2 linked regions of the Hydrogenispora ethanolica genome follow. Each later gene encodes a partner of the first gene's protein in a complex. Links are inferred from orthologs where the notes say so. Each region holds a gene or a part of one and is shown on either strand. Other genes may lie near its edges.

Evidence for each region.
Region 2: the proteins of dnaN (region 1) and dnaX are in contact, whole or in part, in a cryo-EM structure (PDB 8GIZ), measured with the Escherichia coli proteins. The link is inferred for Hydrogenispora ethanolica from one-to-one orthologs.

What each region holds. Positions count from the first base shown.
Region 1 is NZ_SLUN01000002.1:96,632-99,865, reverse strand. The notes cover bases 27-2,938. They hold dnaN (DNA polymerase III subunit beta), read right to left. Parts: upstream 2,076-2,938; coding sequence 978-2,075; downstream 27-977. Other genes in these bases: dnaA (chromosomal replication initiator protein DnaA), read right to left, coding at 2,312-2,938; EDC14_RS02045 (RNA-binding S4 domain-containing protein), read right to left, coding at 571-795; recF (DNA replication/repair protein RecF), read right to left, coding at 27-562. Outside these bases: more of recF, read right to left, coding at 1-26; more of dnaA, read right to left, coding at 2,939-3,234. UniProt on the Escherichia coli protein: Confers DNA tethering and processivity to DNA polymerases and other proteins. Acts as a clamp, forming a ring around DNA (a reaction catalyzed by the clamp-loading complex) which diffuses in an ATP-independent manner freely and bidirectionally along dsDNA.
Region 2 is NZ_SLUN01000057.1:3,187-6,482, reverse strand. What follows is about bases 139-3,112. They hold dnaX (DNA polymerase III subunit gamma/tau), read right to left. Parts: upstream 2,465-3,112; coding sequence 812-2,464; downstream 139-811. Other genes in these bases: EDC14_RS25240 (prenyltransferase), read right to left, coding at 2,626-3,112; EDC14_RS25250 (YbaB/EbfC family nucleoid-associated protein), read right to left, coding at 492-815; recR (recombination mediator RecR), read right to left, coding at 139-490. Also shown: more of recR, read right to left, coding at 1-138; more of EDC14_RS25240, read right to left, coding at 3,113-3,296. UniProt on the Escherichia coli protein: Part of the beta sliding clamp loading complex, which hydrolyzes ATP to load the beta clamp onto primed DNA to form the DNA replication pre-initiation complex.

The sequences.
Region 1 (3,234 bases):
TGACCGTAACGCCCTTTTCGATCAGTTGTTCATCCCAGATCTCCAGCTCGTCGCCGCTGCGGATTCCGACCTTAAACAGCCGGTTACGCTGTTGCAAAACGCGGTGATAATGATAATAAATCCAGCGATAATTCGGTTCAATCTGCGCCAGATAGAAATCTAAAAAATCTCGCCGGTGCTGGGGTCCGCCTTTGGCAATCTGTAAATCATCCGGTCCGAAGAGAACCACTGGCACCCTGCCGAACAGCTCCTGGTTCTTGACGACCTGTCCATCCAGCTTGATCCTCTTTTCCTGGGATCCGATGCCCATCTCGATGACATTGGAATATGACTGTTGTTGAAAGGAGCCTTTCAGATAGCAACTCTCCTGTTGCCAGCGGATGAACTCCTCATCTTTGCGGGTGCGAAACGACCTCCCCAGGCAAAGAAGGGCGATCGCCTCTAGAATATTCGTTTTTCCTTGAGCATTTCGGCCGAAAAAAATATTGACCCGCGGTGAAAACTCTAAAGTCAGAGATTCATAATTGCGGAAATTTTTCAGGGTTAACTCTTGTAACGGCATTCAAAGCCTCAATGGTTATTCAACGTAATCTGATAGGTTTGACCGGCGACTGTCACTCGATCGCCCGGGACCAACTTACGGCCCCGCCTTTTTTCTATTTCTGCGTTTACTGAAATCTTTCCTTCCGCTACTAAAAATTTTGCTTCCAAACCCGAATCGGCGATGGAAGCCCATTTTAAGAATTGCCCCAAGGTGATGAAGTCGCTATTAATGCCCACTTGCTGTTCAGCCACAAAAACACCTCCGTTGCGCGCCAATCCAGCCGATTGCTTGTTAATTCTTTGTAAAAATATTTCTCGCAGCGTCTTTTCATAAACCATCGATTCATAAGTTATACAGGAAGATCTTTCCCTTTTTTAAAATTTCTATCCGAAGACAACTTGTTAAAAGAATTGAAAAGCCAGACTAAGCTGGCTTATACCGAGAGTTTCAATGGCATTACGATGTACTGATAAGCCCCATCGTTTACGCCTTGCATCAGTACCGGTTTGAGCTCTTGAATCAATTGTAAGCTGACTTGATCGGAATCGACCGTTTTCAAGAAATCCAATAGAAACTTGGCATTGAATCCGATATCAATTTCCGGTCCCTCAAATTCGATATGAAGTTCCTCATAGGAGCGGCCTTTATCCGGTTCCTTGGCCGTGATCTGCAATTGTTGATCCTTGATACTTAATTTGACGGAGTAGCTAACCAAAGCCGTTCTCTCAAGCGCCTCGATAATCTCGGAACGCTGCACTTTCACGGTCCGGTTAAATTCTTTCGGAATGACCTGCTCATAGCGGGGGAATTGCGCTTCCACCAGTCGCGAGGAGAAAGTTATCCCCAGTCCTTTCATGAAGATGAATTTGTCGTCCAGGAAAACGTTCAACAATTCCTCGTTGCTGTTGCCGAAGATATTGGCGATCTCCCGCAATGCCCGGACCGGCACCAATGCTGTTTTTTGAAAGTCGGATTGCACCGGAGTGTCCTTCAATGCCAGCCGATTGACGTCGGTAGCCACGAAACGCAGGTTCCCCGGAGTCACTTCCCAGAGGATGCTCGATAGAAAAGGCCTTGGATCCTCGGCCAGGGTGGCAAAAATGGTTTGTTTAATCGCTTCACGGATTTTTTCCCCACTGACGCTGAAAGACTGTTCGTTTTTGCTCTCCGGAAAAGCAGGGAATTCTTCCATCGGCAGGGTGGGAAGTTGATAAGTGGAGTGTTTGCTGCGGATATTGACCATCTTCGAATTCTCATCCAACTCGATCGAGACCGGTACCGCCGGCAGGTGTCTCACGATCTCCACGAATGTCCTCCCCGGCAATACCAGGATTCCCGGTTTCATGATTTGAATATTGGGTACCCTTACTTCGATGGCAATTTCTAAATCCGTAGCGACACAGCGCAGGTGATCTTCTTTCGTCTCCAGGAGTACTCCGGTCAATATCGGCAAGGTTGATTTCGTGGCCAGCGCACGGGCGGTTATCTGTAAAAAACGGGCCAGTTCCTCTTGTTGGCAGGTGATATTCATTATGAACTCCTCCTATTACAACTGTTTTTTATTTTTTAAAATTATAAAGATAATTCGTAGTAGTCTTAGGCGCTGTTGATATGTGGATAAAACCATCCATTCCTTAAAAGGCGGCATTTTCATCGAGCGGGGGCGTTGTGGATGAAAAAAAAATTATGCACATCATTCCCATGATCCACTTTTTTCAACAGCTGTGGATAACTTTTAATCACAAATTATTCAGAGATAATCCCCACTTATTGACCGAGTTTGTGGATTAAGTTTTTAATGATCCGGTCCACTTCCATGTCATTCTTCATGAGATCCTGAATTTTTTCGTAGGCGTGGATGACCGTGGTATGGTCCCGGCCCCCGAATTCCTGGCCGATTTTGGGCAGCGAGTAATCGGTCAATTCGCGCACCAAGTACATGGCGATTTGACGGGGAAAGGTAACATTCTTGGAGCGTCGTTGCGCTTTAAGTTCCTCGATCCCGATATTAAAGAATTCGGCCACTGCTTGCTGGATCAGCGGGATTGTGACCCGCTTGGATTTGGAGGAGTTGACATCTTTCAAGACTTCATTGGCCATATCCAGCGAGATCTGCTTATTATGAAATGAGGCATAAGCGATAATCCGGATGAGAGCGCCTTCCAGTTCCCTGATGTTCGAATTGACTTGATCGGCAATATTGACAATCACTTCATTGGGAAGATTCCACCCCTCCAAGCCGGCCTTCTTGCGCAGAATCGCGATCCGCGTTTCGAGGTCCGGGGCTTGAATATCGGTGATCAGGCCCCATTCAAACCGGGAACGGAGCCGATCTTCCAGGGTCGGAATTTCTTTGGGAGGCCGGTCGCTGGAGATCACGATCTGTTTGCCCGATTCGTATAAGGTATTAAAGGTATGGAAAAACTCTTCCTGAGTACTTTCTTTGCCGACGAAAAACTGGATATCGTCAATCATCAGGACTTCCACGTTCCGGTAAGTATCGCGGAACTGCGGCGTCCGGTTGAAACGAATGGCATTGATCAGCTCATTGGTGAATTTTTCGGATGAGACATAGACGACCCGGTAATTGGCGTGATTTTTCAAGACAAATTGGCCGATGGCTTGCATCAGGTGCGTTTTACCCAAACCGACTCCGCCGTATATAAATAAAGGATTATAAGCTTTGCCCG
Region 2 (3,296 bases), on another replicon or contig:
CGAGCGGATGGAGGATCTTGCTCAGGTACAGCGCGGTGGCCTCTCCTTCGATGTTGGGGTCGGTGGCGATGATCAGCTCTTCAAAGCTGCCGGTGCGCAACCGGTCCAGCAGCTCTTTGAGGCGCAGTTCCTCGGGGCCGATCCCCTCCAGCGGCGAAATGGCTCCGCCCAAGACATGATACAGCCCTTTGAAGATGCGGGTCTTCTCCATGGCGATGACGTCTTTGGGTTCCTCCACCACGCAGAGCAGGGTCTGATCCCGTCCCGGATCCCGGCAGGTGGCGCAGGGGGAAGTCTCGGTCAATTGGCCGCAGATCGTGCAAAACCCGATCTTGTGTTTGGCTTCCAACAGTGCTTCCGCCAGCTTCCCCACCTCCTCGTCGGAGAGGGTCAACACATGAAAAGCCAGTCGTTGAGCGGTACGGGGCCCGACTCCCGGAAGTTTGGACAGTTCATGGATGAGCCGGGTCATGGGTTGGGGATACAGCATGTTAGAAGAGTCCCGGCAGGCCGGGGATATTGAGGTTGCCCGTCACCTTGGCCATATCGTTGGCCGCCATCTCCTGGGCTTTCTTGATTCCTTCGTTGACCGCGGCGGTGATCAGATCCTGCAGCATCTCCAGATCGTCGCTCGTCACCACTTCCGGATTGATCTCGATCTTTTTCAGTTCCAGCTTGCCGGAGACTTCCACGGTCACCACGCCGCCGCCGGCGGTGGCGGTCACGGTCTTGGATTCCAGCTCCTGCTGGACGCGGGCCATCTCCGCCTGCATCTTTTGAATCTGTTTCATCGCTTGTTGCATATTCGGCATCATTCTTTCTCCTCCTTTGGACTGGTAATCGGTTTGACTTCTCCGCCGAAGATCGCCATCGCCTTGGCGAGCGGTTCAGGGACTGACGGTGCGGCCGGGGCGGCGGGGGCGGACCGGCCGGCCTTCGCTTCCGGCGTTCCTTCAGTGGCCGGCACGCAGCTGATCCGCACCTGCTTCCCGGTCACCTCGTGCAAGATACTCTCCAGTAATTCCCGGTTCTGAGCCAAACTCAGATTCTCCAGGTGAAATTTTAAATTGGGCGGCAAACCGACGATTAATTGTTCCTCATCCCATTGTAGCGGTTTTCCTTCTTGAATTAAAGCCGCCAAAGTCCTTTTTTTCTTTTTGACCGCCTCCAAAAACTCGTTCCAGTCGAACTTGGCGCCGCTGCCGGCCGTCGCCGGCGGCGCCGTTTGCGGCGGAGTCGACTCCGGGGCCGGAACCGGCGACTGCGGCCGGTGGAGCTCCGGTTGCGATGAAACGGACGCTTCTTTCGGGCCGGATATGGCCGGAGCGAGGGCGGGCGGTTGAGGCGCAGCGGCCAACGGGACGGCCTGGCCGTCCAATAGCCGTTCCAAGCGGGCCAAGCGCTGTTCGAGGCCGGCATAGTCCAGCCCGGGGGCGGTCAGCTTGATCAGGGCCAACTCCAACGGCAAGGAGCTCTGCTGACTCCGTTTCACCTCATAGGTGGCGTCGGCCAGCACTTCGATGGCCCGCAGCAAATCCGCGGCAGAACCCGAGCCGTCCCCGGCCCCGCTGACCTCGGCCAGCAGCAAATCGCGAAAATGCCCCACCAAACTGCGGCCGAACTGATAGATATCCTTGCCTTCCTGATTGACCCGGCTCAACACCGCCAGGGCGCCGCCGGTATTGTGGCTGCTGATGGCGGCGGCGAGCGCCGCGACTGCTTCTTCGCTGGTCAATCCCAGAATGGCCCGGACCGTCTCCTCCGCCAGCCGGCCCTGGCCGTGGGCCAAGACCTGTTCCAACAGGCCCAGCGCGTCGCGCATCCCGCCTTCGGCATGCTCGGCGATGAGCTCCAGGCCCCGGTCCGACCATTCGGTGACGCCCTCGGCGGTGAGGATCCGGCTCAACCGCCCCTTGATCTCGGCGACCGTGAACCGTTTGAAATCGAACCGCTGGCAGCGGGAGAGAATCGTGACCGGAATCTTATGAATCTCGGTGGTCGCCAGGATGAACACCACGAACTGGGGCGGTTCCTCAAGCGTCTTCAACAGCGCGTTGAAGGCTTCGGTAGTCAACATATGAACTTCGTCGATAATATATATCTTATATTTGCCTTCGGCCGGCGCGAAACGGACCTTCTCCCGCAGATCGCGGATTTCGTCGATGCCCCGGTTGGAGGCGGCGTCAATTTCGATCACATCCAGAAACGTGCCCTCGCTGATCCGGCTGCAATTGGCGCAATGGTCGCAAGCCTCGGCGCCCTGGGGCTCCAGGCAGTTTAAAGCCTTGGCGAAGATCTTGGCGATACTGGTCTTGCCGGTGCCGCGCGGCCCGGTGAAGAGATAGGCGTGGGCTACCCGCCCCTTCTCAATGGCGTGATACAGCGTGGTTACCACGTGCTGCTGGCCGACGACGTCTTCAAAGGTTCCGGGCCGCCAGCGCCGGTAGAGGGTTTGATATTCCATGACTCGTCCTCCGCGTTTCGTACCCTTCTATTTCGCTAATCCCGCCCTAAACTCCTTTGCTTTTCGAAAAATTAACCGTCCCCGCCCGCCGGCCACAGCGAAAAAGCTGTCGCGTCCTTCGCCACAGCTTCCAGCGTCACTCCCTCCTCATCCGGCCCGGGCTAATGCCCCCAAAAGCCCAGGCTGAGCAAGAGGCCGATCAGAATGGTCAGGCCCACATTGCCGGCCATGGCCGGGATCAGCTCCGGGATCCGGCTCCGGCAGCTCCAGGTCTTCAAGACGATCCACACCGCCAGGGGAATGGAGAAATACGAGATCAGAATGCCCGGCGGAAACACCCCGGCAAAGACTCCGATGGAAATCGCCAGATAAACCAGGGTAATCACGGTCAAATAGACCCAGAGTCCGGCGCGGCTGCCGCCGGCCCGGACCACCAGGTTCCGCTTGCCGGCCGCCCGGTCGGCCGCCACGTCCGGCAGTTCGTTGAGGATCAGCACCCCCATGATCAAAAAGCCGACCGGCACCCCGGCCAGCACCGGTTTCCAGGCGAACTGGTTGGTCTGCAGCAGGTAGCTCCCCAGGACCGCCAGCGGTCCGTAGCCGATTCCCAACGTCAGCTCCCCCCAGCCCCGGCTCATGCCGCGGAACGGCACGGCGCTATAGGTCCAGCCGATGGCGGCCCCGGCCAATCCCAGGCCGAAGATGAGCAGATTGCGATAGGCCACGGCCGCCAGGGCCGAGGTGAGCAGCGCGATCCCGAAGGCGAGCACCGCGGCCTTGAAATAAGTCTGCCGCGCCAGTATTTTCCGCTGGATCAACCGGCTGCCCCCGT